One region of the Streptomyces sp. NPDC055013 genome, then DNA from elsewhere that is predicted to be linked to it. Evidence: riboswitches for the same ligand, from Rfam matches in the RefSeq annotation. Region 1 holds a riboswitch; each other region holds the start of a gene.
The links. A riboswitch is a leader RNA that binds a small molecule or an ion and turns the genes downstream of it on or off. The one in region 1 is predicted to bind cobalamin.
Positions count from the first base shown of each region.

Region 2: linked by a shared signal. The riboswitch ahead of ACWGDB_RS07650 (GHMP family kinase ATP-binding protein) and the one ahead of metE (5-methyltetrahydropteroyltriglutamate--homocysteine S-methyltransferase) in region 1 are both predicted to bind cobalamin.
Region 3: linked by a shared signal. The riboswitch ahead of nrdI (class Ib ribonucleoside-diphosphate reductase assembly flavoprotein NrdI) and the one ahead of metE (5-methyltetrahydropteroyltriglutamate--homocysteine S-methyltransferase) in region 1 are both predicted to bind cobalamin.
Region 4: linked by a shared signal. The riboswitch ahead of ACWGDB_RS07675 (ABC transporter substrate-binding protein) and the one ahead of metE (5-methyltetrahydropteroyltriglutamate--homocysteine S-methyltransferase) in region 1 are both predicted to bind cobalamin.

Region 1 covers NZ_JBSGVW010000001.1:470,786-478,163, forward strand. Annotated here, with positions in the region: gene metE (5-methyltetrahydropteroyltriglutamate--homocysteine S-methyltransferase) at 1-1,895, opposite strand, end outside; cobalamin riboswitch at 2,064-2,287, opposite strand; gene ACWGDB_RS02025 (3-hydroxybutyryl-CoA dehydrogenase) at 2,506-3,375, opposite strand; gene aceB (malate synthase A) at 3,372-4,970, opposite strand; gene aceA (isocitrate lyase) at 5,074-6,357, opposite strand; gene ACWGDB_RS02040 (short-chain fatty acyl-CoA regulator family protein) at 6,744-7,378, shown strand, end outside.
Region 2 covers NZ_JBSGVW010000004.1:290,530-297,907, reverse strand. Annotated here, with positions in the region: gene ACWGDB_RS07660 (ATP-grasp domain-containing protein) at 1-264, opposite strand, end outside; gene ACWGDB_RS07655 (cysteine synthase family protein) at 261-1,283, opposite strand; gene ACWGDB_RS07650 (GHMP family kinase ATP-binding protein) at 1,280-2,182, opposite strand; cobalamin riboswitch at 2,397-2,632, opposite strand; gene ACWGDB_RS07645 (ferric reductase-like transmembrane domain-containing protein) at 2,848-3,834, shown strand; gene ACWGDB_RS07640 (hypothetical protein) at 3,934-4,389, shown strand; gene ACWGDB_RS07635 (Rieske 2Fe-2S domain-containing protein) at 4,526-5,587, opposite strand; gene ACWGDB_RS07630 (hypothetical protein) at 5,868-6,686, shown strand; gene ACWGDB_RS07625 (class F sortase) at 6,683-7,309, shown strand; gene ACWGDB_RS07620 (GNAT family N-acetyltransferase) at 7,364-7,378, shown strand, end outside.
Region 3 covers NZ_JBSGVW010000004.1:211,212-218,589, forward strand. Annotated here, with positions in the region: gene ACWGDB_RS07345 (hypothetical protein) at 1-215, opposite strand, end outside; gene ACWGDB_RS07350 (hypothetical protein) at 216-668, opposite strand; partial or broken gene ACWGDB_RS07355 (anti-sigma factor RsbA family regulatory protein) at 974-1,777, opposite strand; gene ACWGDB_RS07360 (STAS domain-containing protein) at 1,774-2,136, opposite strand; gene ACWGDB_RS07365 (ATP-binding protein) at 2,315-2,740, opposite strand; gene ACWGDB_RS07370 (STAS domain-containing protein) at 2,972-3,337, shown strand; cobalamin riboswitch at 3,468-3,697, shown strand; gene nrdI (class Ib ribonucleoside-diphosphate reductase assembly flavoprotein NrdI) at 3,870-4,304, shown strand; gene nrdE (class 1b ribonucleoside-diphosphate reductase subunit alpha) at 4,259-6,469, shown strand; gene nrdF (class 1b ribonucleoside-diphosphate reductase subunit beta) at 6,484-7,378, shown strand, end outside.
Region 4 covers NZ_JBSGVW010000004.1:298,798-306,175, reverse strand. Annotated here, with positions in the region: gene ACWGDB_RS07690 (potassium transporter Kup) at 1-1,911, opposite strand, end outside; gene ACWGDB_RS07685 (ABC transporter ATP-binding protein) at 2,075-2,893, opposite strand; gene ACWGDB_RS07680 (FecCD family ABC transporter permease) at 2,890-4,005, opposite strand; gene ACWGDB_RS07675 (ABC transporter substrate-binding protein) at 4,002-4,994, opposite strand; cobalamin riboswitch at 5,070-5,249, opposite strand; gene ACWGDB_RS07670 (class I SAM-dependent methyltransferase) at 5,303-6,052, opposite strand; gene ACWGDB_RS07665 (MDR family MFS transporter) at 6,021-7,286, opposite strand; gene ACWGDB_RS07660 (ATP-grasp domain-containing protein) at 7,279-7,378, opposite strand, start outside.

The sequences.
Region 1 (7,378 bases):
TAGGCCGGGTGGTCGGCGGAGCGCAGGGGCAGTGTCTCGCGCAGCGCGGGTTCGTCGACCTGGATGACGGAAGTCCCGGCCGCCTCCAGGTCGCCCACCTCGTCGCGCAGGGCGAGGGCGACCTGCCGGGCCGTGTCTCCCAGTGGCTGGTCGTCGCGGACGAAGGACCAGGCGAGCATGGTGACCGGGCCGGTGAGCATGCCCTTGACCGGGCGGTCGGTGAGGGACTGGGCGTACTGGGTCCAGCGCACCGTCATCGGCTCGGGTCGGGAGATGTCGCCGGCCAGGATCGGCGGACGGACGTAACGGGTGCCGTAGGACTGGACCCAGCCGTGCTGCGTGGCGAGGTAGCCGGTGAGCTGCTCGGCGAAGTACTGGACCATGTCGTTGCGTTCGGCCTCGCCGTGCACGAGGACGTCGATCCCGGTCTTCTCCTGGAAGGAGATGACCTCCTGGATCTCGGCCTTGATGCGTTCCTCGTACCCCGCGGCGTCGATGCGCCCGCCGCGCAGGTCGGCGCGTGCGGTGCGCAGTTCGCCGGTCTGCGGGAAGGAGCCGATGGTGGTGGTCGGCAGCAGGGGAAGGCCGAGGTGGGCGCGCTGGGCGGCGGCACGTTCGGAGTACGGCTGGGAGCGGCGGGCGTCGGCCTCGGTGACGGCGGCGGCGCGGGCGCGGACGTCCGGGTCACGGGTGATCGGCGAGCCGGCGCGGGACGCCAGGTCGGCCCGGTTGGCGGCGAGTTCGGCGGCGATGGTGTGGGTGCCCTGGGCGAGGCCCTTGGCGAGGGTGACGATCTCGGCGGTCTTCTGCTTCGCGAAGGCCAGCCAGCGCAGGACCTGTGGCTCGATGTCCCGCTCCAGGCCCGTGTCCAGGGGCACATGGAGGAGGGAGCAGGAGGCGGCCACGTCGACCCGGTCCGCCAGCCCGAGCAGGGTGCCGAGGGTGGACAGGGACTTCTCCAGGTCGTTGACCCAGATGTTGCGGCCGTTGACCACGCCGGCGACCAGGCGCTTGCCGGGCAGCCCGCCCACGGCGGCGAGTGCGTCGAGGTTGGCGGCGGCGGACTCGGTGAAGTCCAGGGCAAGCCCGTCGACCGGGGCCTTGGCCAGTACGGGCAGGGCGTCGCCGAGCCGGTCGAAGTACGAGGCGACCAGCAGCTTGGGACGGTCGGTGAGGGCACCGAGATCACGGTAGGCGCGCTCGGCGGCGTTCAGCTCGGCCGGGGTGCGGTCCTGGACGAGTGCGGGTTCATCGAGCTGCACCCACTCGGCGCCGGCCGCGCGCAGGTCGGCGAGGACCTCGGCGTACACCGGCAGCAGGCGGTCCAGGAGGGTGAGCGGCTCGAAGTCCGCGGGCACACCGGGGGCGGGCTTGGCGAGCAGCAGGTAGGTGACCGGGCCGACCAGGACGGGGCGGGCGGTCAGGCCCAGCGCCAGGGCCTCCTTCAGCTCGGCGACCTGCTTGGCCGAGTCGGCCGTGAAGACGGTGCCCGGGCCCAACTCCGGCACCAGGTAGTGGTAGTTCGTGTCGAACCACTTCGTCATCTCCAGCGGCGCCACGTCCTGCGTGCCGCGCGCCATGGCGAAGTAACCGTCGAGGGTGTCGGCCGTGACGGCGTCCCGGTGGCGCTCGGGGATCGCGCCGACCATGACGGTGGTGTCCAGGACGTGGTCGTAGTACGAGAAGTCGCCCGTCGGGACCTCGTGGACGCCGGCTTCGGCGAGCTGCTGCCAGTTGGCGGCGCGCAGTTCGGCGGCGGTGGAGCGGAGAGCGTCGGCGGTGACGCGGCCCTTCCAGTAGCCCTCGATCGCCTTCTTCAGTTCCCGGTTCGCGCCCTGGCGGGGGTAGCCGTACACGGTGGCCCGTGCTGCCGCGGCTGCGGACTTGCTGGTCACGGAGATCTCCTTCGCGAGATGAATCCCTGAGATCCCGGGGACGGGACGAGAGCGCGAAGGGGTGACGAACCGGACGGAACCGACCCCGCGCGGCAAAAGCGCGGTCGTCCGCCTGGTATGTACGCCGACCCGCCCTCGAGGTCACCGAGATCTCCATGCGCGGAATGGTCCGCACACGGGCAGTTGGCAGGTCTTCGGACTCGCGGGCACGTCCTCCTGACCGGAGGACACCTACTGGCCGTCGCTTCCCAAGCCCTTTTCGTCGGGCCCAGTGCTCATGACGGCGGTCGTTCCCACTCACCGCTGCGGGGCAGTCCCGGATTCCCACCGGGTTCCCTCTTGCGACGCATCCCACCTGGCGGGCGGGGCGAACCAGCTGCACCGGTCAGCCTACGGGGTGGCACCTCGGAGGGAAGGACGGCGTCCGTCATTCGGATGGTGAAATGGGACACCCGAGTGCCGCGTTTGCGCCGAGCGCCCGTGGGTCCCAACGCCACCGGGCGGGAAGCGCGCCGCATACGCGCTTCCCGCCCTTCCCCTGTGTCCACCGCGCGGGAACCCTCATCCCCGGCGGCGACGCGGGCCCCTCAGCCCGCGTCGTACCAGGCCCTCAGTCCTGGTCGTAGATGTGGAACCCGCGGCCGGCCTTCCGGCCGAGCAGCCCCGCCTCCACCATTCGCTGAAGCAGCGGGGGAGGGGCGTAGAGGGGTTCCCTGAACTCGTCGTAGAGCGACTCGGCGATCGAGGCGACGGTGTCGAGGCCGATCAGGTCCGCGAGCCTGAGCGGGCCCATGGGGTGGGCGCAGCCCAGCTCCATGCCCGTGTCGATGTCGGCGGCGGTGGCGAAGCCGGACTCCGCCATCCGGACCGCGGACAGCAGGTACGGGACGAGCAGGGCGTTGACGACGAAACCTGCCCGGTCCTGGGAGCGGATCACGGTCTTGCCGAGCGCTCGGGTCGCGAAGTCCTCGACCGCGGCGATCGTCGCCTCCGAAGTGTGCAGCGAGGTCACGATCTCGACCAGCGGCAGCACCGGCACCGGGTTGAAGAAGTGCAGGCCCACCACCCGGTCCGCCCGGCCGGTCGCCATGCCGAGCCGCATGATGGGGAGTGAGGAGGTGTTGGTCGCCAGCACCGCCTCGGGGTCTTCGACGATCTTGTCGAGGGCGGCGAAGACCTCGGTCTTGGCCGCCGGGTTCTCGATGACGGCCTCGACGACGAGCTGCCGGTCGGCGAGCTCGTCCAGGCTGCCGCTGAAGACCAGGCGGGCGAGGGCGTCCCGCGCCGCGGCCTCCTCCAGCTTGCCGCGGTGCACGGCACGGTCGAGTGACGCCGCCACCCGGTCCCGGGCGGCGCGGGCCGCGATCGCGTCCACTTCGCAGATCACGGTGTCGAGTCCGGCCCGTGCGCACACCTCGGCGATCCCGGCCCCCATCTGCCCGCCGCCGACCACGCCGACGCGCTGGATGCCCCCGCTCATGCCCCGGCCTCCGTCCGCTTGACGAGGTGCCGCGTGTACGCGTCCGGGGTGAAGAACAGCGGCAACTCGCCCGCCAGCGCGGTCCGTTCGAACAGCGCGCGGATCTCGTCGACGGGCGCCCACGGGTATTCGGCGCCGAGCGCGACGACCTCGTCGTCGAGCAGCCGCAGCACCGTCTCCCGGTCGATCACCCGGTGCCGGAGCCACTGCCAGACCTGCACACGGGCGATCTCGGCGGTGGCCGCGTCCTCCATGAGGCCGTCCAGCGCGACGGCGCCCTGGCCGCGCAGCCAGGCGGCGAAGTAGCGCAGCGCCACGGCGATGTTGGTGCGCACGCCCTCCGCGGTCGGCGGCCCGCTGATCCTGCGCACCGACAGCAGGTCGGCCGCGGTCACCTCGACGTCGTCGCGGGTACGGTCGATCTGGTGGGGCCGTTCACCGAGGACACCGCCGAAGACCTCGTGGCAGGTGGGGACGAGCCCGGGGTGGGCCACCCAGGAGCCGTCGAAGCCGTCCTCGGCCTCCCGCTCCTTGTCGAGCCGGACCTTGGCGAGTGCGGCCTCGTTCGCGGCCGGGTCCTTTCCGGGCACCTGGGCGGCCATGCCGCCGATGGCGTGGGCGCCGCGCTTGTGGCAGGTGCGGACGAGGAGTTCGGTGTACGCCCGCATGAAGGGGGCGGTCATCGTCACCTTCGCCCGGTCGGGGAGGAGGAAGTCGGTGCGGTGACCGAACGTCTTGATGAGGCTGAACAGGTAGTCCCAGCGGCCCGCGTTGAGACCCGCGCTGTGCTCACGCAGCTCGTAGAGGATCTCCTCCATCTCGAAGGCTGCGGTGATCGTCTCGATGAGGACCGTGGCGCGGATCGTGCCGCGGGGGATTCCGAGCAGTTCCTGGGCGAGGACGAAGACGTCGTTCCACAGGCGCGCCTCGTACCGGTTCTCCAGCTTCGGCAGGTAGAAGTACGGGCCGTACCCGGCGTCGATCTGGCGCTGGGCGCAGTGGAAGAAGTACAGGCCGAAGTCGATCAGCGCGGCGGGCACGGGCCGCCCGTCGAACTCCAGGTGCTCCTCGTCGAGGTGCCAGCCGCGTGGGCGCACCATGATGGTGGCGAGGTTGTCCGGGTCCGCGAGCCGGTACTCCTTGCCCTCGGGCGTGGTGAAGTCGATCCGGCGCTCGACGGCGTCGAGAAGGGTGAGCTGTCCGCCGACGACGTTGTCCCAGAGCGGGGCCGTGGCGTCCTCGAAGTCCGCCATCCAGACCTTGGCGCCGGAGTTGAGCGCGTTGACGGCCATACGGCGGTCCGGGGGGCCGGTGATCTCGACGCGCCGGTCGGTCAGCCCGGGGGCGGGAGGCGCGACCCGCCAGGTGGGGTCGGCACGGACGGTGGAGGTGACCATCGGGAAGTCGAGTGGTGAGCCGGACGCCAGTCTCAGCACCTGCCTGCGGCGCTCCTTCATGAGGTCCAGGCGGCGCTTGCCGAAGGCGTCGGCCAGCCGGCCCACGAAGTCCAGTGCGGCGGGCGTGAGGATCTCCTCGTGCCGGTGCCCCGCACCGACGAGGACGCGGACGTGATGGGTCAGTGCGGTCGTGGACATCGGGATCTCCTGACGGGTGGGAGCGGAGGGGCGGACGGGGACGGTCGTCCGTCCCCTCCGCTCGGTCATGGGGAGCCGTGGGCGAGGCTCCCGGCCGGGTGGCCTAGTGGAACTGCTCTTCCTCCGTGGACCCGGCCAGCGCGGTCGTGGACGACGTGGGGTTGACGGCCGTCGACACCAGGTCGAAGTACCCGGTACCGACCTCGCGCTGGTGCTTGACGGCGGTGAAGCCCTGGGCCTGCGCGGCGAACTCCTTCTCCTGCAGGTCGACGTAGGCGGTCATGCCGTGCTCGGCGTAGCCGCGGGCGAGGTCGAACATGCCGTGGTTGAGGGAGTGGAAGCCGGCCAGCGTGATGAACTGGAACTTGTAGCCCATCGCGCCCAGTTCACGCTGGAACTTGGCGATCTGGTCGTCGTCCAGCGCGGCCTTCCAGTTGAAGGAGGGCGAGCAGTTGTACGCCAGCATCTGGTCCGGGTGCTCGGCTTGGATGGCCTCGGCGAACTCGCGGGCCTGGGCGAGGTCCGGAGTGCCCGTCTCCACCCAGATCAGATCGGCGTACGGCGCGTAGGCGAGGCCGCGGGCGATGACCGGCGCCATGCCGTTGCGCACCCGGTAGAAGCCCTCCGCCGTCCGCTCGCCGGTGACGAACTCGGCGTCGCGCTCGTCGACGTCGCTGGTGAGGAGGTTGGCGGCGAGGGCGTCGGTGCGGGCGACGATGACCGTCGGTGTGTCGGCGATGTCGGCCGCCAGACGGGCCGCGTTGAGGGTGCGGATGTGCTGCGAGGTCGGGACGAGGACCTTGCCGCCGAGGTGGCCGCACTTCTTCTCGGAGGCGAGCTGGTCCTCGTAGTGGATGCCGGCCGCGCCCGCCGCGATCATCGCCTTGGTCAGCTCGAAGGCGTTGAGCGGACCACCGAAGCCGGCCTCGGCGTCGGCCACGATCGGCGCCAGCCAGTCCGTGGTGTCGCCCGCGCCCTCCGCGGTGGCGATCTGGTCGGCGCGCAGCAGCGCGTTGTTGATCCGGCGCACCACCTGCGGCACCGAGTTGGCCGGGTACAGGCTCTGGTCGGGGTAGGTGTGCCCGGCCTGGTTGGCGTCGGCGGCGACCTGCCAGCCGGACAGGTAGATCGCCTGGAGCCCGGCCTTGACCTGCTGCACCGCCTGGCCGCCGGTCAGCGCGCCCAGGGCGTGGACGTAGTCGAGCTCGTGCAGCTGGCGCCACAGCCGCTCGGCCCCGCGCCGGGCCAGGGTCTGCTCCTCACGGACACTCCCGGACAGCCGGACGACGTCCTCGGCGCTGTAGGTGCGCTCAATGCCCTGCCACCTCGGGTCGGTGGCCCAGCGCCGTGCGAGCTCCTCGGCCGCCTGCGTCCTCGCCTCTGCCATGACTGTCACCGTCTCCTCGGTCTGTTGCGTCTGCCAATCGTGTGCTGATCTCCGCACGAATGGCACTGCGTGTCTCTTTCAAAGGTGCGGCCCGCCGTCACCCCGAAGGGGCAAAGGTGAGCAATGCTGCCGGTACGGGCTGCCGTCCTGCCGGGATCTCCGACGTCAGGGCATGAATCGCGCCCCGGTTCCGGGCGGTGCCTGCCGGGTCCGGCGGGCCGCACTCACACTCTGGCACTGGCACTCAGTGCCATCAACCGTGGAAGCCTGCCAAGCTTTGCGAATCTTCTCGCCGCCTTTTGCCAATCTTGCGAAGGGTGGGGGAGGCGCCGATTCGCGTACGCTGACCGCGTCTCAGGCCGTCCTGACATGGAGGAACGCACGCGGTGAGCAAGACCTATGCGGGCGCGCGGCTGCGCCGGCTCCGCGAGGAGCGCCGGATGAGCCAGGCCGAGCTGGCCCGGGTCCTCGCCATCTCGCCCAGCTATCTGAACCAGATGGAGCACGACTCCCGCCCGCTCACCGTCCCCGTCCTGCTCCGGCTGACCGAGACCTTCGGGCTCGACCCGAACTTCTTCTCCGAGCGCGACACGACCCGCCTCATGGCGGACCTGCGCGAGGCCCTCACCGGCGAGATCGCCGAGTCCCGCGTCTCCCCGTCCGACCTCACGGAGCTCGCCTCCCGCATGCCCGCGGTCGCGCGGGTCCTGCTCGACCTGGGCCGCCGCAACCAGCTCCTGTCCGAGCGGCTCGCGGGAGCGGCGGACGGCCGGGACACCGCCATCGAGTCACCGCGCTCACCTCACGAGGAGATCCGGGACTTCTTCTACCGCCGCCAGAACTACCTGCACGACACCGACCTCGCCGCCGAACGCCTCGCCGAGGAGATCGGCATCCGGCCCGGCGAGGTCATCGGCGCCCTCACCGCGAGGCTGGCCGACGCGCACGATGTCCGCCCGGCCGCCGGGACCGGGGACCGTCTTCACCACTTCGACGCGGGCACCCGCACCCTGCACCTGTC
Region 2 (7,378 bases), on a different contig from region 1:
GTCGGCACCGACCAGTGTCCAGGTGTCGGTGGAGCTGATCAGGCCGCGCAGCCCGGGGGTCCGCTGCAGCCGGTCCGCCACCTGGTCCACGTCAAAGGTGTCGAGCTCCACGACGTCCAGGGCACCGGCGGGAAGGCGCTCCAACTCGTAGGTGTAGTAGGCGGGATCGCGCGTGAGGAGCAGCAGTCGCTCGCCGAGCGCGTCGGCGGCGCGGACCAGGTGCCCGAGCCCGAACGTGAGCGATTCCAGGCAGGCCACGCTCATGCCGCCCGCTCCTTCCAGCGTGCCGGGCAGGGGGTGCGTTGCCAGGCCATGGTGGACCACGGCATGGTCATCTCCTCCGGTTCGGCCACCTCGGCGGGTTTCAGCGCGGCAGGGTCGAGGGCTTCGGTGTGGCGGGCGAAGACGCCCTCCACGTAACGGTGTCCGGTGTCGGCGCCGATCACGAGGTGCAGCCGGTCGGGGTGGCGGCGGGCCTCGTACGTCGAGGCCAGGTAGCCGGCGCCGGTGGAGAGCCCGGCGAACACCGCGTGCTCCCGCAGCAGGGCGACCGCACCGGACAGGGCGTGCGCGAAGTCCATCCAGTGGACGGCGTCGTAGAGGTGATGGCGGACGTTGTCGAAGACGATCGACGATCCGACTCCGGCGATGATCGCTTCGGGGTCGTGGTGGTCCTCGCTGCCGAAGGTGACGCTGCCGAACGGCTGTATCCCGACGAGCCGCACCGAGGAGTCGGTTTCCCGGAGCCGTTCCACCAGTCCGCCCGTCGACGCGCCGGACCCCACGCCTCCGACCACCGTCAGGGCGTGGTCCCGGCACTCGGCCGTGATCCGGTCGGCGACTTCGTGGTACCCGAGGTAGTGGACGTCGTCGTGGTACTGGCGCATCCAGTGGCAGTCGGGCCGCTCGGCGAGGATCTCCTTCACCCGCCGCACCCGTAACTCCTGGTCGAGCTTGAGGTCCTGGGACGGCCTGACCTGTTCAACGGTGGCGCGCAGGATCTTCAACTGGGCGAGCGTGGTGGCGTCGACGGTGGTGGAGGCCACGATGTGGCAGCGCATGCCGTACCGGTGGCAGGCCAGCGCCAGGGCGTAGGCGTAGATGCCGCTGGAGCTGTCGATCAGGGTCTGTCCCGGGCGGATGGTGCCTCGGTCCAGAAGATGGCGGACCGCCGCGAGCGCCGAGTAGATCTTCATCGACTCGAAACGGATCAGGACGAGGTTGTCGGTCAGCCGGACAAGGTCGGGAACCTTCAGAGCGTCGGCGATGTGGGGGTGGATCAACCGTAGCCTCCTTGGGCGAACGAGCACTGGTGGCCGAGCGAGTGGAAGAAGGCGGAGAGTTCGGACTTGACCTCGGTACTGGGGCGGCGGGGAAACAGGTAGCCGATCAGGCAGCCGGTGTGAGCGACGAAGATCCCGTCGGAACCGAAGCGCTCGCGGTGAGCGAGCAGGCTGTCGAACGTGGCTTTGGGCAGGACCTCCTGGGACAGCGCGGCGCTGGCGGTCGCCGCTCGTGCAACGGCGGCCGGATCGCCCGAAGCGAAGCCCTTCAGAAGGTCGGCCAGGCAGCGCTCGTACTCCTCCCCGCGCCGCCGGTACTGCTCCAGCAGCCGGCCGGTGACGGCGGCGGTGTCCACCGTGCCGGGTTCGGTGACGAAGGCGGTGTGGAAACCGATGTCCGTACCCAAGCGCCGGACCACCCGGTGCCGACCGCTGAGATGGAGCGCGAACTCGTCGAGGAAGACGCTGTCGGCACGTTCGATGGCGGCGAGGATGCCGAGGACCACGTCGGCGTCGTACCGCAGGCGGAAGAGCCGGAACAGACAGCGCAGCGTCGCCACGATGTCCGCGGTCGAACTGGCCATCCCCACGCCCACCCGCAGGTCGGAGTGAGTGCTCCAGCGGCCCGGTGGCAGCGTGAGCCCGAAGTGCTCCAGGAAGAGCCGGACCGCGGTCGCGGATCTCTCTCCCAGGGGCAGGAGATCGGGCGGATTCACGCCCGGGGTGAAGTGCACCCAGGAATGCCGGTCGAGGGGAAAGGACACCACGGCGATGTCTGGCTCGGCATCGGCCCGCAGCGGGCCCTGATAGAGCTCGCCCAGGGTGCCGTGGCAGACACCGGACACGGTGCGGGCCGGCGGGCCGGCTGCCTCGCGGGCTGCTCCGGCGAGTGTCAGCACCGCTCGTCCCGGTCCGCCGAGCCGCGGGCCGGCCGACGCCGCGCACGGATGACGGGTACGCGCGTGGTCACGAATACGCCCTCCTTCTGGTCCCGAGCCCGGAACTCCCGAACTGCTGAACTTCGACCGGGAAGGAGGCGCGGCGCAGAGTACGCCGTGATGTCGCCCGTACCGCCAACCCAGTCCACGAGGTCACCGTGCACAGCCCACACCTCACGCGCGGGCGCAGTGGCAGGTCTTCGGACTCGTGGGCGCGCCCACCGGAGATCCGGCGACACCTACCGGCCGTCGCTTCCCGGCCCTCTTGGCGCGGAGCCAGTGCTGATTGACGGCGTTCGTTCCCACTCACCGCTGCGGGACAGTCCCGGATTCCCACCGGGTTCCCTCTTGCGTCGCGCCACCGTGGGCTTGGTCGGACCGGCGGCACGAACCGACTGCGCCCATCAGCGTAGGTGCGCTCGTGCTCCTGCGACAGGGCGCCCAATGCCGGTTGTCCTGATGTGGCCGGTGGCGTCGTCGGGCACGAGCAGCTGAGACAGCGTGTCGGCACCACGAGCGCTCTGGCCGGATTGGGCCTCGGTGGAACCGATCACCTCAACCACACTTGTAGCTTCCACGACCACGCACACCGCCCGTCGGTGGCCGCTGCCCGAAAGGCCCAGGAGATGCTGCCAGAGCCCACGTCGCAGGCCGACGGCACGAGTGCGCAGCCCGCACCCGACCGCACTGCTGTCGACCGGGTCGCCCTGCGCGCCGATCTGCGTGCCGCCGTTCCCGACGCGAGCGCGGCCGTCGCGGTCACGGCGGCCGTGTTCGTCTTCCTCTACCTGCGCATGGAGTCCGGTGACTCGGCGACGGTCGCGGTCATGCCGTTCATGGACGACCCTGCCACCTACTGGATGTACCTGCTGAGCCAGGCGTTCGGCTGGTCGGGACTGCTGTGGGCGTGGGGAACGGTCATGCTCGGCCTGCTGCTGTCGGGGCCGCGCCCCGCCCGGCTACCGGTCTCCCGGCAGGTCCTGGAACGCTGGCATCGCACGACGAGCCTCACCACGATGGCGCTGATGTTCGCGCACGCCCTGATGTTCGCGGCCGAACTCGTGCGATATGAGGCTCAGTTGGGGTGGGCCGAACGCCTGTGGACCGGCTTCGCCGACACCTTCCTGCCTGGCTGGTACGACTCCGGGACCGGCCAGATCGCGATCCCCGTCGGTCAGGGCGCGCTGTATCTCGCCGTCCCGCTCGGGTTGTTGTTCTACGTCCGCCACCGCATCGGCGCGAACACCTGGCGTCGGCTGCACCGTTTCGTGATCGTCGTCTACGTCCTCAGCGTGTGGCACACACTGCTCTACGGCACGAACGTCTGGTACGGCGAATGGCCCCGCACGGTGCTGTGGCTGCTGCAACTCCCCATCGCCGTGCTGCTGTTGGCCCGGCTGCTGCGGCCCGCTCGGCGGTCCGAGCGGCTGACCGTGCCGGGGCGGCGTGACGGGATCTCTCTGCCGAGCTGGGTGGTACGCGCGGCGGCCCGCCTCGCCGTCGCGGCGGTCGTCATCGGCCTCGTCGCTGTCGCGGCATCCGGGCACGACGGCGGACGCGAGCGCCCCGTCGAACCACCTGCCACGAGCCCACACGCGCACGAGCCGGAGTGATCCACGCCGGCTGCCGGCACGGGCTGGTCCGGAACGTCTGCGGGACGGGCCCAAATCGTGATCATGGATGCCCGTGCCGCTGGTCGGTAGCCTGCCGAGGTGGCTGAGAGCTGGGACGAGCAGCAGTTGATCGCGGACGGCTTCGAGCGTGTGTACGTGGACTTGGAGTGGTACGACGGGCCGCGCAAAGGACTCGCGGTCATCGGTGATGTCCCTCACTACTACGAGGGCCGCGACTACGACCGCGACGACGAGGCCGACGAGTACCTCGTGTGGCCCGCGAGCGAGGCCGCCGTGGCGATGGAGCGCGAGCAGTGGGCGATCTACGTCAGGTGGAACGAGGCTTATGAAGCCGGGACGGTCGAGGCGGACAGCCATCCGGGGAACGGAGGGATCGATGCCCGCTACGACGAGCTTGACTTGCTCCTCGCGCCGTACCGTCAGGCGCCGGACGGTGCTCGGCGGCTCGTGGGTGAGGTGCGGTTCGACAGTGGAGACCGCCGCTACAGGCTCGACGGGGTGGACCACTGGTTCCGGTGGCGCCCGAGCAGGTGAGGGGAGAAAGGGTGGTAGCGGAGCGGCACAGTACCGGTGACCGTGTCACCCGCATTCACCCGTGTGGCGGCGCTGCGGAGGGGTCCGGGTCATTGGAGGTGGCCGGTCCCGCGGAGTGGCGGGGGACTACCGTGGCCTAGCTGTCCTGGGTGATTCCGCACGCTGCAGCCTTGGGGCGCAGCGGTACGCCATTGGTGCGCAATACCTCGCGGACGTCCAGGATCAGGGGGAAGACCTCATGATTGCGGTCCTCGCCCTGTTGCTCCCATGCCCGCTGCTCAGCTTCGACGGCCATGCGGTCCTCGGCGAACACGCGCTCGGTGAAGCGTCTGATGAGCGGCCACGCCACATTCAAGGCCCCGGGAATCCTCGGCTTCTCGATCATGAGCAGGCCGTAGGTGTGACATGTGCGCTGCTCGGCGTCCTCGGGCACGTACGCGGCCCAGAGCCGAAAGGAGGGACGTTCGGCGTCTGCCGGGAGCAGGTCAAGTGTCTGGTACGGATAGTCGGTGCGGATGGTCATGACGTCGCTGGAGTCACCGCCGCCGATGCCCTCCGCGGCCAGCAGGCCGGCCCCACGGTTCCGTTTGCCCCCGGCATGGGTGAACAAGTAGCGGGCCTCCACCGACCGCGGGCCGGACCGGTATCCCAGCAATTCGGGATGGAGTTTGCCGAGGACGCCCCGGTGGAGGAACTGGTGATTCATGTCGAGCAGGTTCTCGTGCATGAACGAGTAGTGGCAGCGCACGGTCCGCGAGAAGGTCATGGTCTTGTACTTCGCCGAGCCGAATGCCGGCAGGGAGGGCAGGGCGGTGACCGCCGCCTTCTCCGGATCACCGGGGAAGACGAACACCAGGCCGTACGCCTCGCGGACGGGGTAGCCGCGCACGCCACGCGGTGGCCTACCGTCCCCCTTGGACAGATACGGGATCTTCGAGAGGCGGCCGTCGCCGCGGTAGACCCACGCGTGATAGCCGCAGCGCAGGGTGTCGCCCTCCACGACCCCCATGCTCAGCGGCACTTGGCGGTGGGCACACCGGTCCTCCAGTGCGTGGACGGCGCCGCTCTCACCGCGGTAGAGCGCGATGTTCTCTCCGGCGAAGGCGGTCGCGATCACCCGTTTGCTGCGCACGCTCCCGGACAGCGCGACCGGATACCAGAAATCCGGGTTCGCTCCGACGCGCCGCAGGTCGACCATGCGTACCTCTCCCTCGTCCGTGGGACAGCACCCTTCATCCTGACGGCCGCCCGCCGCGCACGCACTACCCGGCGCATCCGGACGGGTGAGAGCCGGCCCTCCTCGGCCTGCTCGGCGAGGCAGGCGTGCGCATGCTGATCCACTCCTTCGCCGCACTCAGGTCTCACCTCGCGGTTCACGTGCGTCGCGGAGTCCCGTTGAACACCCGCAAGCAGTGCTGCGTTGTATGTGTAACTGCACAATCTTTGCAATAAGCCCCCCACCCGGAAGAGGAACCAACCTGATGTCCATGCGAACCGGCCGTCTCGCGGTGCTCGCCGCCCTGCCCGCAGCCGCTCTCATCACCGTGGCAGGCTCCTCCCCGGTGTTCGCCGAGGAAGACACCCCCGCCTACCAGATCGATCTGGAGCAGCTGAACGACTCCGGATCCAAGGGCACCGTGATGCTGAGCGCGCGTGGCCAGGAACTCACCGTGTGGATCAAGTCCGAAGGCATGGTGCCCGGTCAGCCTTCCGCGCAGCACCTGCACGGGTCGACCGAAGGGCATGACTTCGTGTGCCCGGACGACAGCGCGGACAAGGACGGCGACGGGATCCTCAACAACACCGAGGCGACGGTCCACTACGGCGACATCAACATCGCGCTCACCGTCTCGGGAGATACCGACGCGGCGACCAGTGGCCTCGCGGTAGACCGCATGCCGGTCGCCGACAAGGAAGGCAAGATCACCTACAAGCGGACCCTGCAGGTCTCCCAGGACGTCATCGACCACATCAAGGACCTGCACGTCGTCCAGCACGGCATCGACCCCAACAACAACGACAAGTACGACTTCGAGGGCGCCGGCAAGAGTGAACTCGACCCGAAGCTGCCCCAGGAGGCGACCGCACCCACCAACTGCGGTGAGGTCAAGGGCGCGGCGATCGGCTCCGTCCCGGTCGGCGGGATCGAGACGGGCAGCGGGGCCGGCGGCACGAGCGTGGCTCCGGGCGTGGCCATCGGCGCGGCCTCTGCGGCGACGGCGGTTGCCGCGGTATTCGTCGTGCGTCGTCGTAAAGCGTCCGGTGTCGCGGTGGCGAAGGCCGGGGAAGCCGCGTGAGGCACCCGGTCCTGCGCGCGCGGCGTGCCCCCGCCGCCGTGATCGCCGCTGCCGTCGCGGGCCTGCTGCTCACTGCCTGTGGTGGCCAGGGGACTTCGGCATCACAGACGTCTCCAGGCCAGAGCACGACCGCTGATGCGTCGACGGGAAACCAGACAGTCACCGCTCTGGACCGGTCGGTCCCGCAGAAGGTCACCATCCCGTCCCTCGGTGTGTCGAGCACGCTGGAGACGCTGAGGCAGAACGCGGACGGGGCGATGACGACCCCCAAGAACCCAGACCTGGCCGGCTGGTACGAACCCGGCCCCACCCCCGGCTCCCAGGGACCCGCGGTGATCGCCGGACACGTCACCTGGGACGGTGCGGACGCCGTCTTCAAGGGGCTGGACCAGATGTCGGCCGGCGACACCGTGGAGGTGACGCGCGAGGACGGGAAGACGGCCACCTTCACGGTGGACCGGGTCGAGGAATACGAGAAGGCGAAGTTCCCCACTCTCGAGGTGTACAAGAACGTCGACCACGCCGGGCTGCGGCTGGTCACCTGCGGCGGCCAGTTCGACGCGGACCGGCACTACTACCCCAACAACGTGGTGGTGTTCGCGACCATGACGGGAGTGGCTTGATGCCGAGTCGGTAAGAGGTGGCGGTGAAGCCGCGGCTGGGGAACACTCACGCGGATGCGTGATCGTTGG
Region 3 (7,378 bases), on a different contig from region 1:
AAGTAGCGGTCGGCATCCTCCTGCTGAAGCGCCCGGCCAACCAGCATGGTCGCGGGGCCGCCCTGCGAGAACCCGCTGACCTGAACCTTCCGCTTCAGCTCCCGGCCGTTGCGGTGGGCGAAGGTGCGGGCCGCGCGCAGGCCGTCCACCGAGGCCGCGACGGTGGCCCGAGGGTCACCGTAGGGGTGGAAGCCTTCGCCCGAGCCGAGGCCCACCTAGTCGGGCGCCGAAACGGCCCGCCCGGTCGAGGCGAACAGCAGGGCGACCAGCCGGTCGTTCGACTTCGGATTCTCCGAGGCGACGTCCTTGCGGTAGACGGTGGTGCCGTGCAGCCAGGAGACGGTGGACAGGTGGCGCGCCCCGTTCTTGGGCAGGACGACGAGCTGGCTCGCGGTCGTGAGGGCGCCCGCGCTGTCGGTGGTGCGGTAGGTGACCCGAAAGGCGGTCACGCCGTAGCGGACCTGGTACGAGTCGATCTTTCCCCGGAGTTCCCCGGCCACTTCCTCCGCGGTGAGGTCCGCCAATTGCTCAACGGAGACGACGGCCCCGCCTTGCGCCGGCCCGCGGTGGGAGCCGGTCGCGGCCGAGACCGGAGCGAGCGAGGCGGACACACTGCCGAGAACCGCCGCACCAGCCAGAATCCGGATTTTCGTTCGCCGTGAAGTCATGGATGGATCATGCACGTCGGCTGCCCCGCTGGGACATGGAGCAACCCCCCGGGCCACAAAGGGGGAAAGCCCCCTCGGGGCCCGCAGGGGCGCTGGAGGAGTGAAATTCGCATCGCGATGGGTTTCACGCCGCGGGAAGTTGTCCGTCCCCGGCGAGCAGGGGCCGGAGGCACGCCGATCGTCGGCCGACCTGATCGGGACCCGTTTTCGTGATCGAAGTCGTGCCCGTATAGGCGCTTGCGGCGCTCGGCATCTTGCGGGGGATCACGCGGCCAGGTACCGAACATGGCGGCCTTCTCGTCGGCTCGGGCGGGCAGGTGGCGCCCGGCGAGCGGATCGGTGAGCTGTCCACGGTCGCTGACTTCGCACACCAGCTGCGTATCCTCGGCCCACACCCGCAGGCTGCCCGAACCGCCGCCGTGCACCACACTGTTGGTGGTCAGCTCGGACACCGCCAGGGTGAAGTCCTCCAACGGACGCCGGACAGTCCGAGCCGGGTTGCCTGCTCGACCGCGGCACATCGGACGGTGGCCAGCCCCTCGATGCCGAAAACCCGCGACTCGGCCGATGTGGGGGCCGGTGCCAGTGGCTGGTTTTAGCGGTCCACGATCTGACCGCGCGCGTAGGAGGGGCTGGGCAGCCGGTGCCCGCCGGAGACGACGACCACGGGGTGCGTGGCGTAGGCGTCGATCAGTACGCGCTCGTCCAGGCGGTCGGCGTCGTACGGGCACAGGATGGTCACCTCCCTGGCCTGGAAGGCCGGGTTGTTCAACGCCTCCTGCTGGTCGCAGGCCGGGTACTCCAGGCTGCTGCGGTCCGGCCAGATCGGCTCGCCGATGATCCGCACCCGAGTCGTGGGATGAGCGTCGGCGAAGGACCGCAGCACGGTCGGGATGATCCGGCCGGGGTTGCGGCCCGCCTCGGTCATGTCGAGGAAGCGCACCGACGCCGCGTCCGCGCCCAGGCTCTCCTTGAGGGCGGTCAGGTTCGGCCCGCCCGGCCTGACGGCCGTCGCGGATGAAGGGGACCGTGCCATCCACGTACTCCTGCTCACCCCGGTAGAACAGGGCGGGATGCACGAACGGCTCGGTGGCAGCAGAACCGTTCATCGCGCCACCACCTCGATCGCCGGCAGATCCGGCCAGAACATCTCCAGCAGCCGCTCCATGCTGGCAGGCGGCCGTTCGAGGACAACGCGCCGTCCGGCAGGAAGCCCTTGGACTGCCACCGCCAGGACCGAGACACCGGCTACGTCGGCGAACGTCACGGCGGACAGCTCCAGACGGCACTCGCCCGTGCCGCTCCCGGCCAGCCCATCCATCGTCCGCTGCCATGCCGGACGCGTCGCCAGGGTGATCTCACCGATCGCCCGCCAGCCCATGAGGTCAGGAAGTGGGTACACCCGCAGCGTGCCTGCGGGCGGGAGCGGCGGTGAGGCCGACGCGTGAGCCTCGTGCGCATCGTTCACTCCCTCACCCCCGGTGGGTTGTGGTGCCCGCCCCCGGTGCCCCACGCTACCCCGCGAGCCGAGGCCGGATACGCGAAACGGCCGCGCCTGCCAGGACACGACTGTGCTGCTCCTGCCCTGCACGACCAGAAGCAAAGGCCCATCCCCAACCCCGGCTGCGGACCGAGCGTCTGGACCGTTACACCAGCCCGCGGGCAGCGGTGTCGCTGGACGTGTCGGACAGGCTGATGCGGGCCGTGATGCGCTTGCCGACCGGTATTCGCTCGATGAAGAGGTCCTCGGCGACGGCCTTGACGATCTCCAAGCCGTGCTGGCCGATCCTGCTGGGATCGGCGGCTCGGGCCACCGGGATGGCGGGGTCGCTGTCCCACATGACGACGTCCACACATTCAGCGGAGATGCGCAGCTCCAACAAGACAGGGCCCGGGGCGTACTTACAGGCGTTGGTGATCAACTCACTGACCACCAGCTGGGTGAGGTCCCGCGCACGGACCGACACCGGCAGGTGGTGGTCGGCGTGAGCCTGGTCGAGGAACGCGACGGCAAGGTGGCGGGCGTCCGCGATGCAGACGTCATCTCCGCCCAGGGCATACCCGGCACGCATCACAGGCTCACCCGGCCCACTACGGCCGTCACCGTCGACATGGGATGCCACGTGCCTCGCCCTCACTCCCCGTTCTCGTAAGCGCCACTACCCGCCCCACCACGGTGCATGCCTGGCAACTATGCGGTTTGGCATCGTGCCCGACCTGCTGCATCCCGCCCCGGGCGGTGGGGCAGAATCGTCCGTGTCCGCCCCGACCCGGGGCAGGTTCGCGAGCGCAGTCGAGGAGACGTGGCCGACATCGACAACGCAGACCGTCCCGATCAGCTGGCCATCGACACCCGTTTGATCGACGGCGTGCGCGTCGTGACGGCACGGGGCGAGATCGATCAGACCGTGCAGGAAGTCTTCAGCAGGGCGCTGTCGGAGGACGACCGTGTCGTGCCGACGCGGATCGTGCTGGACCTGGGCGGTGTGACCTTCATGGACTCCAGCGGCATCAACGTTCTCCTCACCGCCCACCGCGAGGCGAGCGCCACGCACGGCTGGCTCCGCCTCGCCTGCCCAAGAGATGCCGTCCTGCGCGTGCTTCAGTTGGTCGGCGTCGACACCCTCATCGACTGCTACCCCACCGTCGATCAGGCACTGACTCCCTGACCACCCACCGCCTGTCCCGGCGGACCCAGGGCTTGCTCACCGTGTGAGCACCGCGGCGAAACTTAGGTATGCCTAAGTTTTACTCACAACACAACATCTGGGATGCGCACGCGCAGTCAATTCTAGATGTAGTGTTGGCGGTGCTGGTGGTTCGCCGGGCACGCCTGTGTCCGGCGTCGCAAGAGGGAACCCGGTGAGAATCCGGGACTGCCCCGCAGCGGTGAGCGGGAACGACCGCCGTCACACGCACTGGGCCCACGAACAGGGCCTGGGAAGCGACGGCCAATAGGAGTCTCGTACGACCTCGTACGACGGGACGCGCCCGCGAGTCCGAAGACCTGCCACCGGCGCGCACGCCGAAGAGCGGTGTGCGCGCTCCGAGGCCCCGAGGGAGGGCCACGTGGCAGACGCACGGACCCGGGTCAGGTGTACGTTTCTCCGCCGCCCCGGTCTTCCGCCGTATGCGCCGCGCCGCTCCTCCCCTCCCGGTCCTCGGACGGAGACGGGAACGAGCGAGAGGAGGCGGCGAGCGATGAGCGGTCTCGTGTATTTCTCCAGCGTCTCGGAGAACACCAAGCGCTTCGTGGAGAAGCTGGGCCTGCCGGCCACGCGCATCCCCCTGCACCCGCACCGCGAAGGCATGCCGCAGGTGACCGAGCCGTTTGTGCTGATCGTGCCGACGTACGGCGGCGGCGAGCGCGCGGGCGCGGTCCCCAAGCAGGTGGTGCGCTTCTTGAACATCGAGGCCAACCGGGCCCTGCTGCGCGGGGTCATCGCCTCCGGCAACACCAACTTCGGCGCCGACTACTGCCTGGCCGGCCGGGTGATCTCGGCCAAGTGCGGCGTGCCGGAGCTGTACCGATTCGAACTGCTGGGCACGGACCGCGACGTCCGCGCCGTGAGGGAAGGACTGCAGAGGTTTTGGACACGACACTCATCGACGGCAACGGGGCGACCGGCGGCATGAACACCCTCACCACGGCGGTCACGGTCCCCGCGGCCCAGCGCGAGTCGGTCGGCACGCGCAAGGACTACCACGCGCTCAACGCCATGCTGAACATGTACGACTGCGACGGCAACGTTCAGTTCGACAAGGACCGCGAGGCCGTCCGCCAGTACTTCCTCCAGCACGTCAACCCCAACACCGTGATGTTCGCGTCGCTGAAGGAAAAGATCGACTACCTGATCGAGAACGACTACTACGAAGACGCCCCGATCCGGGCCTATGACTGGGAGTTCCTCGAGGCGCTGCACCAGCAGGCCTACGCGCACGAACACCGCTTCCGCACCTTCCTCGGCGCGTTCAAGTACTACACGTCGTACACACTGAAGACCTTCGACGGCTCCCGCTACCTGGAGCGCTACGAGGACCGCGTCGTCGCCACCGCCCTGTATCTCGGTGGCGGCGACCAGGAGTTGGCCTCCCGGCTGGTCGACGAGATGATGACCGGCCGCTTCCAGCCCGCCACGCCCACCTTCCTCAATGCCGGCAAGGCCCAGCGTGGCGAGCTGGTCTCCTGCTTCCTCCTGCGCGTCGAGGACAACCTGGAGTCCATCGGACGCGGCATCAACTCCGCGCTCCAGCTGTCCAAGCGCGGCGGCGGAGTGGCCCTGCTGCTGACCAACCTGCGCGAACAGGGCGCCCCGATCAAGAAGATCGAGAACCAGTCGTCGGGGGTCGTCCCGGTGATGAAGCTCCTGGAGGACTCGTTCTCCTACGCCAACCAGCTCGGCGCCCGGCAGGGCGCGGGCGCGGTGTACCTGCACGCCCACCACCCCGACATCATGCGGTTCCTGGACACCAAGCGGGAGAACGCGGACGAGAAGATCCGCATCAAGACCCTCTCCCTCGGCGTCGTCGTCCCGGACATCACCTTCGAACTCGCCAAGCGCAACGAGGACATGCATCTGTTCTCGCCGTACAACGTGGAGCGTGAGTACGGCAGGCCGCTGTCGGACCTGTCGGTCAGCGAGCACTACGACGACCTGGTCGCCAACCCCCGTATCCGCAGGACGACCCTCAGCGCCCGGGAGTTCTTCAAGACCGTCGCGGAGCTGCAGTTCGAGTCGGGGTACCCGTATCTGCTGTTCGAGGACACCGTGAACCGGGCCAACCCGATCCCGGGCTGGATCAACATGTCCAACCTGTGCTCGGAGATCCTCCAGGTCAACACGCCGAGCACGTACGACACTTCGCTCGGCTACGAGACCGTCGGCAAGGACATCTCCTGCAACCTGGGCTCGCTGAACATCGCCGCCGCGATGGCCTCCCCCGACCTGGGCGCGACCGTGGAGACCGCGGTGCGCGGGCTGACCTCGGTCTCCGACCAGTCGAACATCGACGCCGTTCCGTCCGTGGCGCACGGCAACGACCTCTCCCACGCCATCGGCCTCGGCCAGATGAACCTGCACGGCTATCTCGCCTCGCAGCGCATCCACTACGGCAGCGAGGAAGGCGTGGACTTCACCAACATGTACTTCTACGCCGTCGCCTTCCACGCGCTGCAGGCGTCGAACCGGATCGCGATCGAGCGCGGCACGGCCTTCGACGGGTTCGAGCACACGGCGTACGCCGACGGCTCGTACTTCGACAAGTACAGCGAGCGGGCGTGGGAGCCGGCCACCGAGCGGGTACGCGCTCTGTTCTCCGAGGCCGGGGTGCACCTGCCCACGCAGGACGACTGGCGGGAGCTGCAGCGTTCGGTCCAGGAACACGGCATCTACAACCAGTACCTCCAGGCCGTCCCGCCCACCGGTTCCATCAGCTACATCAACGACGCCACCGCCTCCATCCACCCGATCGCCTCCAAGGTGGAGATCCGCAAGGAGGGCAAGCTCGGCCGCGTCTACTACCCGGCGCCGCACATGGACAACGACAACCTGGAGTACTTCCAGGACGCGTACGAGATCGGCTACGAGAAGATTCTCGACACCTACGCCGCCGCCACCCAGCACGTCGACCAGGGCCTGAGCTGCACGCTCTTCTTCCGCGACACGGCCACCACCCGCGACCTGAACCGGGCGCAGATCCAGGCCTGGCGCAAGGGCATCAAGACCCTCTACTACATCCGGCTGCGCCAGGAGGCCCTGGCCGGCACCGAGATCGAGAACTGCCTGTCCTGCACGCTGTGAGGAACGTACCGACGATGACCACCACACCTGCCCCGCTGACCGAGCTGTCGGTCACTCCCCCGTCGTACCGCCACGACCCGGCCGCGCGCCTGCGCCCGGTCAACTGGAACCGTGTCACCGACGACAAGGACCTGGAGGTGTGGAACCGGCTCACGGCCAACTTCTGGCTGCCCGAGAAGGTTCCGCTCTCCAACGACGTGAACGCCTGGCAGCAGCGGCTCACCGCCGGGGAACGCACCCTGACCATGCGGGTGTTCACCGGTCTGACGATGCTCGACACCGTGCAGGCCACGGTCGGCGAGATCGTGCAGATCCAGGATGCGCGCACCGAGCACGAGGAGGCGGTGTACACCAACATCGCCTTCATGCAGGCCGTGCACGCCCGCAGCTACTCCTCGGTGTTCTCCACGCTCTCCAACACCCCGGAGATCGACGACGCCTACCGCTGGGCCGTGGACAACGACGTCCTCCAGCAGCGCTGCAAGACGGTTCTGAAGTACTACTACGGCGACGACCCGCTGAAGCGGAAGGTCGCCTCCACCCTGCTGTCGTCGCTGCTGCTGTACGCGGGTTTCTACCTCCCGCTGCATTTCTCCACCCACGCCCTGCTCACCAACACCGCCGACATGATCCGCCTGATCCTGCGCGACAAGGCGGTGCACGGCTACTACTCCGGCTACAAGTACCAGCGCGGCCTGGAGAGGCGGTCGGCAGCCGAGCAGGACGAGATGCGGGACTTCACGCACACGCTGCTGGAGGAGCTGTACCAGCTGGAGCTCCAGTACTCGGGTGAGCTGTACGAGCCGCTGGGACTCATGGACGACGTGGCCGTCTTCGTCCGCTACAACGCCAACAAGGCACTGATGAACCTCGGTTACCCGGCCCGCTTCGGCGCGGACGAGACCGAGG
Region 4 (7,378 bases), on a different contig from region 1:
GGCGGCGTCGGCGGTGATGTAGGAGGTGGCGATGAACAGCCGCTTGCGCCAAGGGGCCATCGTCCGTGCCTTCCCGCGCCGGATCTCGATCTTCGACAGGAAGTAGGACGCCTCGTCGAGCTGCAACGGGCCTTCGGTATCGGCCGGATCGAGCATCGCCAGTGTGCCGGGCACGTCCGGTGTCTCCATGTAACCGAACCGGGCGGTCACGTGGATGATCCCGTCGTCGGCGTAGCCCAGGTCGTCCACGACGATCCGCTGGTCGGCCGGGACACGGGGCACCGGCTCGGTCTGCAGGGCGATGATCACGACCTGCTCGTGCCGGACATGGTTGTGCTCGACGTTGGCCCGCATTGCCAGCGGCGCGGTCTCCTTGCCCCGGTTGAGAAAGACGGCCGTGCCGGGCGCCGTGACCGCCTGCTCCTGCCCTGTGCGCAGATGCTCGATGAACTCGGGCAACGGGCCCTCCTGGCGTGCTCGTTCCGCGGTGACGAGTTCGCGGCCACGCTGCCAGGTCGTCATGACCGTGAACGCGATGAGGCCGATGAGCAGCGGAAGCCACGCGCCGTGCACGAGCTTGGTCATGTTGGCCGCCACGAACAGCAGGTCGACGAAGAGGAGCACGCCCCCGCCGAGGACGAGCAGCCACTTGGGCGTACCCCACTTGGCGTGGGCGACGTAGAAGAACAGCAGGGTGGTGATGGTGATGGTGCCGGTGACCGCCATGCCGAACGCGTAGGCCAGCTCCGCAGAGGAGCGGAAGGCGAAGACCAGGGTGAGGACCGAGACCATCAGCAGCCAGTTGATCCAGGGGACGTAGATCTGACCGATCGTCGACTCGGAGGTGTGAGCGATACGCAGTCGCGGCAGATAGCCGAGCTGGGCGGCCTGGGAGGCGACCGAGTACGCGCCGGTGATCACCGCCTGGGAGGCGATCACGGTCGCCGCCGTCGCCAGGACCACCATCGGCCAGCGTCCCCAGTCGGGCACGAGCAGGAAGAACGGGCTGCTGATGTTGTCCGGGTCGTCGAGGATCAGCGCGCCCTGACCCATGTAGCTGAGGACACAGGCGGGCAGGACGAGGAACAGCCAGCCCCGGGTGATCGCGCGGCGGCCGAAGTGCCCCATGTCCGCGTACAGCGCCTCGGCGCCGGTGACCGCGAGGACGATCGCGGCCAGGGCGAAGAAGGCCGTGCCCCAATGGCCGAACAGGAAGCCCAGCGCGTACGTCGGCGACAGGGCCTTGAGGATGTCCGGGTGGTCGGTGATGCCGACGATGCCGCACGCGCCGATGGCCAGGAACCAGGCGATCATGACGGGCCCGAAGATCCTGCCCACCGCCGCGGTGCCCCGGCGCTGCACCAGGAACAGCAGCACGATGATCACCGCGGTGATGGGCACGACCGCGTCCTCGAAGGACGGCTCGACGACCTTGAGCCCCTCGACCGCGGACAGCACCGAGATCGCCGGGGTGATCATGCTGTCCCCGAAGAACAGCGACGCGCCGAAGATGCCGAGCGCGGCCAGGACGCCGGCGGCTCTGCGGCCGCGCTGGGCGTTCCACCGCCGCAGCAGGGTGATGAGGGCCATGATGCCGCCCTCACCGTCGTTGTCGGCGCGCATCGCGAGCAGGATGTAGGTGACCGTCACGATGATCATGACCGACCAGAACACCAGGGACACCACCCCGAACACGTTGTCCGTGCTGACCGGGACGGGGTGCGGGTCCTCGGGGTTGAACACCGTCTGCAGGGTGTAGATCGGACTGGTCCCGATGTCGCCGAAGACCACACCGAGAGCCCCGACGACCACTGCGAGGCGCACGGTGTCGCGCGCGTTCGTCCGACGGGCGTCCACAGCCCGCGACGCGGATTCGTCATCCGGCGCGGTTCCCTGCCGACGATCGTCCATGGTGCTCCTCCTCGAACGGGCGCTCAGCCGCGGACCCGGGGCATCGGGGCGGACGATACCCATCCCGTGGCACAACCGGCGGTAAGGGCGCGGCATCGGCGTAGCGGGCGACTGCTGTCCCGGTGCTGCGCGAGGAAGCGTTCGCCCGCGCGAGATCGCCTGATCACGCTGTGGAATGGCCCACCTGGGCAGGAGCAGCCGGATGCGGGTTCCCCGGGAGGAAAGTCACCTGGGGTGCGCCCGTGCGTGGATGGATCACGACCTCGCTCTCCACTCCGTACACCTCGGCCAGCAGCCGCGGCGTGAGGACGTCGGCCGGAGTGCCGGATGCGGTGACCTCGCCGTCGTTCAGGACGTAGAGGCGATCGCAGTAGTACGCGGCCAGGTTGAGGTCGTGCAGGGCTACCAGGACCGTGGCGGGCAGGTGCCTCAGGGCACCGAGGACTTGCAACTGGTGGCGTATGTCGAGGTGGTTGGTCGGTTCGTCGAGGACCAGGAGTGAGGGCTGCTGGGCGAGCGCCCGGGCGATCACCACGCGTTGGCGTTCGCCGCCGGAGAGGCTGTCGAAGGGGCGGTCGGCCAGGTCGGTCACGTCGACCGTCGTGAGGGCTGAATCGATCAACGCGGCGTCCTCGGCCGTGTCACCGTCCAGCAGCCGTTTGTGCGGCGTACGGCCCATGGCGACGACCTCGCGGACCGTCAGATCGAAGTCCGCGCCCGACTCCTGTACCACTGCCGCCACGGTACGGGCCAGCCGTCGCACGGGCAGCGACCAGGCGTCGGTGCCGTCGACGCGGACCTGGCCGTCGGCGGGTCGCAGGACACGGTAGACGGAGCGCAGCAGGCTGGACTTGCCGCTGCCGTTCGGGCCGACCAGGCCGATCACCTCGCCGGCGCGGGCGACGAGGGAGACGTCCTTAACCAGGCGGTGCGCACCCGCGGTGAGCGTGACACCGTCGACGACGAGTTCGGTCGCGGTCATGCCACTCCTCGGTCGGTGCTCCGCCGGGCGTCCCGGCGCATCAGCCACAGGAAGAACGGTCCGCCGCACAGCGCCGTGAGCACCCCCACCGGGATCTCGAGGGGCGCGGCGACCGTACGTGCCGCGATGTCGGCCCAGATGAGGAACACCGCTCCGCCGAGCGCGGCCGTCGGCAGGACGCGCCGGTGGTCGCCGCCGACGAAGAGGCGCACGATGTGCGGCAGCATCAGGCCGACGAAGCCGATCGGTCCGGCCGCCGCCACCAGCACACCGGTGACCAGGGAGAGCAGCACGAACATGCGGGCGCGGAAGCGGGCCACGTCCAACCCCATGGTGGTGGCGGGTTCCTCGCCTGCCAGCAGCAGGTTCAGGTTGCGGGCCTGCACCATGAGCACGGCGATGCCGACCAGCAGGCCCGCGCTGGGCAGCCACAGGGTGCCCCAGTTCACGCCGCCGAGGCCGCCCAGGGTCCAGGCGAGGACCGCGCGGGCCTCGTTGCCCCGGTCGGTGGTGAGCAGCAGCAGGTCGAGCAGCGCGGTGAGCACCGCCGCGATCGCCACCCCCGAGAGCACGAGCCGCACCGAGGTGATCCGGCCGCCGGTGCGCGCGGTGGCGTAGACGAGCAGCAGCGCGCCCAGCGCGCCGAGGAACGCGGCCGCCGACAGGGACACGGGGCCGAACAGACTGGCCCCGAACACGATCACCGAGACCGCGCCCAGAGACGCTCCCGAGGACACTCCCAGCAGGTACGGCTCGGCGAGCGGGTTACGCACCAGGGCCTGCATGGCGGTGCCCACCACCGCGAGCCCCGCACCGGTCACAGCCCCGAGCAGCACACGCGGCGCCCGCACGTCCAGCACGATGGTCTCCCGCGCCCGCGACCAGTCGGGCTGCGTCCAGTCGGCGCCCAGCGCATGCGTCACGATGCCCCACACCTGCCCGGGCGGTACCTGCACCGACCCGACGGCCAGGCCCACGGTGGCCGAGACCACCAGCAGGGCGGCGAGGACGATCAGGGCGGCCGCGAGGTTCCCCCGGCCCGCCCGCCGCTGACTCCGTGGCGGGCGCCGGGCTGCCGCGTCACTCGGCGTGTCCGTGGCGGAAGCCGTCACCGGAAGCTCTCGGGGTGCAGGCCGCGGGCCAGGTCCTCCACGGCATACGCCGACCGGACGCCGACCAGGGTCGCGGTGAGCGGCAGGACCACGAACCGCTTGTTCCTGATGGCCGGCACGTCGGCGAGGGCGGGCTGGGCGAGCAGGAACTTCTTCTTCTGCTCGACGCTTCCGGCATCGGCGTAGTCGTAGATGGCGATGACCTCCGGCTTGCGCTCGACGACCTGTTCCCAGGAGACGTCCCCGAAGACGTCGTCCAGGTCGGCGAAGACGTTCTTGCCGCCGGCCAGGCGGATCAGTTCGGTGCCGAGGCTCTTGCCGCCCGCGGTGAACGCCGTCTTGTCGCCGCTGTCGTACACGAATACGGGCACCCGCGGCTCGTCCTCGACGGCGGTGGCGGCCTTGTCGACCCGGCTCTGCAGGTCGGCGGTCAGCTCGGTGGCCCGGTCGGAGACACCGAAGATCTTGCCGACGGTGCGGATCTCGTCGTACGTGTCCTTCATCGTCACCTGCTTCTTGCCGCAGTACTCGCGGTTGAGATAGGTGTCGATGCCGGCGTCGGCGAACGCCTCGCGGGAGCGGCCCTCGTTCTCGTCGAACGCGCTGCCGTAGCCGCCGTAGACCAGGTCGGGCTCGGTGTCGAGGATCTTCTCGAAGGACGGTTCCTTCGCGGCGAGTTCGGGGACGGCCTCGTAGTCCTTCGCCAGCGCGGGCAGCACGTCCGAGTCGGGGAAGGCGGTGCCCACCATGCGGTCCTTGAGCCCGAGGGAGAGCATCAGCTCCGCCGGGTGCTGGTGGATGGTGACCACCCGCGACGGCGGCCGGTCGTAGGTCGTCTTCACGCCGCAGTTGTCGATCGTGACGGGGAAGCCCTTGCGCGACGACGCCGCGGCCTTCGGATCCTGGGCGGTGCCGGACGAGCCGCAGCCCGCCGTCAGCAGGGTCGCCGACAGGGCCACGGCCGCGGTGCGCAGGGCGGCGCCGCGCAGGCGGGTGGGGAGAAGGGCATGGGGACGCGCTGGCGCGTTGGACACGTAGAGCCTCCTGGGGAGTCCGCGCTCCTCGGAACGGGCCCGCGACAGGCCAGTGTCCTGACTCCCGGATCTACGTCCCCCTGCCTTGCCGCGCGGCGCGCGGTGGCGTGTCGAGAGGGACGCTCCCCGGTCACAGTGGCGGGACCGTGCCGGACTCGCACCGGCTTCCTGTCTCCCGTCGCGGCGATGACCCGGTGATATTACGTTCCCTCAAGTCGAGGTCAACAGAGCGTGCGAGGCCGGCCGCACGCCCCCGCACCTCATCACCCCTCACGTACCGCCCGTAACACCAGCCGCTCGGCGTTCTCGTCGTAGGCGCGGCCGTCGAAGCCGCCGAAGACCTCGACCCGGCCGAACCCCGCCTCCTCGACCATCCGACGCAACTCGACGGCGCTGTAGACGAACCACACCAGCGCGGCCCGAGTCACCCGCTCGCCCCGGACCAGCACCCAGTCGCTGCGCAGCCGCGCCCAGTCGTCCAGCACGGTGTCGGTCTGCACCATCAGGTCGTCGCCGCGCCGGACCACCTTCGGTGGGGTCACCCTGCGGGCCAGCAGTTCCTTGCCCGCGAGGTCCAGGACCAGGGTGCCGCCGGGCGCCAGGCAGGTGTGCAGGGTGCGCAGGACCCGGGCGTTGTCGGCGGGGTCCTCGAAGTAGCCGAACGACGTGAACATGTTGAGGGCGACGTCGAAGTGGCCCGGGGCCTCGTACTCCCGTGCGTCGGCCCGTACGTAGGTGACGTGCGCACCGGCGTCGGCGGACCGCTTCCGCGCCCGCTCGAGCATGGCGGGGCTCAGGTCGACCCCGGTGACGTCATGGCCGCGCTGAGCGAGCGGGACGGTGAACACGCCCGGCCCGCAGCACAGGTCCAGCACCCGTGCGCCGGAGGGAAAGGAGAGCAGGGGAGAGGAGCCGAGCAGCTCCTCGGCCTGGGTGTAGCGCTGCTCGGAGAACAGAAAGTCGTGGAACTCGGTCCAGAAGTCATCGTCCAGGAACCCGCCCGTCCGTGTCATGCGGCCTCAGTGCTCCTTCGTCGTCGTGATGGGGGAGGGGTTGCTTGTCCGTGTGACCGCGCAGCGTCAGCAGTACCGGCGGGAGCAGCAGGCACTGGGCGGCGGCCAGCAGCCAGAACCAGCCGGTGTTCCCGGCACGTTCGCCGAGGCCGTACACCTGCCCGCCGAGCACCCCGCTCGCGCACGCGCCCAGGCCGGCGGCCAGCCGCTGCTGACCGAAGACAACGGCGTCGGAACGCGGACTGCGCTGCAGGGCCTCCAGGTCGTTCTTCAAGAACAGCACGATGTCGCCCAGGGTGATCAGGGCGCCGCCGACCAACAGGGCCGGACGGTTGCCGATCGCGAGCACGGCCAACCCGGCGGCCAGCCCCGCGAAGCCGACCGCGAGGGCCGTGGCGTACGGCATGCGGCGGATCAGGCCGGACGCCGGCGGCTGCACGACGATGACCAGCGTGAAACAGAGCAGCAGCACCAGGCTGTAGAACTCGCTGGAGGCCCGCTCGACGGCGTACACCGCCAGGAAGTGCTGGAAGTGGAAGTACAGGTAGAACGCGAGGGCGTTGGCCGCGAACGGTACGACCGCCACACCGGCCAGCAGTCCCTGCCGCGCGGCCCCGGCGGCGGACGGACGGTCCCCGGCAGCCGCGGGGAGCCGTGCGTGGCCGGCCGTGACCACGATGAACAGTGCCGTGACGGTGACGAACAGCCAGCCCGGCGAGGACAGCACGAACGGGCCTGCGACCAGCGGACCCACCGCCATGCCCGCGTTGAGCGCGGCGTTGCCCGCCGACAGGAACGCGGGGCGGCGTTCGTCGTCCACGCCCCGCACCAGGTACGCCTTGTTGGCGGGCAGGTACAGTGCGGCGCCGCAGCACGTCAGGACCAGCGCCGGGACGGCCAACGGAGGCCAGCGCAGAGCCGCCAGGAGGCCGACGAACCCTGCCGTGCGCACGATCAGCGCCCACACCATCGTGCGGCGCAGCCCGATCCGGTCCGCGAGGGCTCCGCCCGCGATCCCCCCGGAGAACTGCACCAAGGACGCCACGGCGAGCACCACGCCGACCGTGCCGAGCCCCATCCCGAGCCGTTCGTGCAGGAACACCGACATGAACGGCAGGACCATGAAGCTGCCGAGCGGAATCAGGAACGAGCTGAACAGCAGGAAGCGCAGGGGGCCGTCGAGCGAGGACAGCGCGGTCCGCAATTCCCCCGCGCCCTTGGTGCGTTCACCCACCGGGCGCCGTCCGGTCGGCGTGGACGGGGAACGGTTCCGTGAGTACCCGTACGGCGTTGGCCGCGGCGACCGCCCGGTGCGTGGCGAGTTCG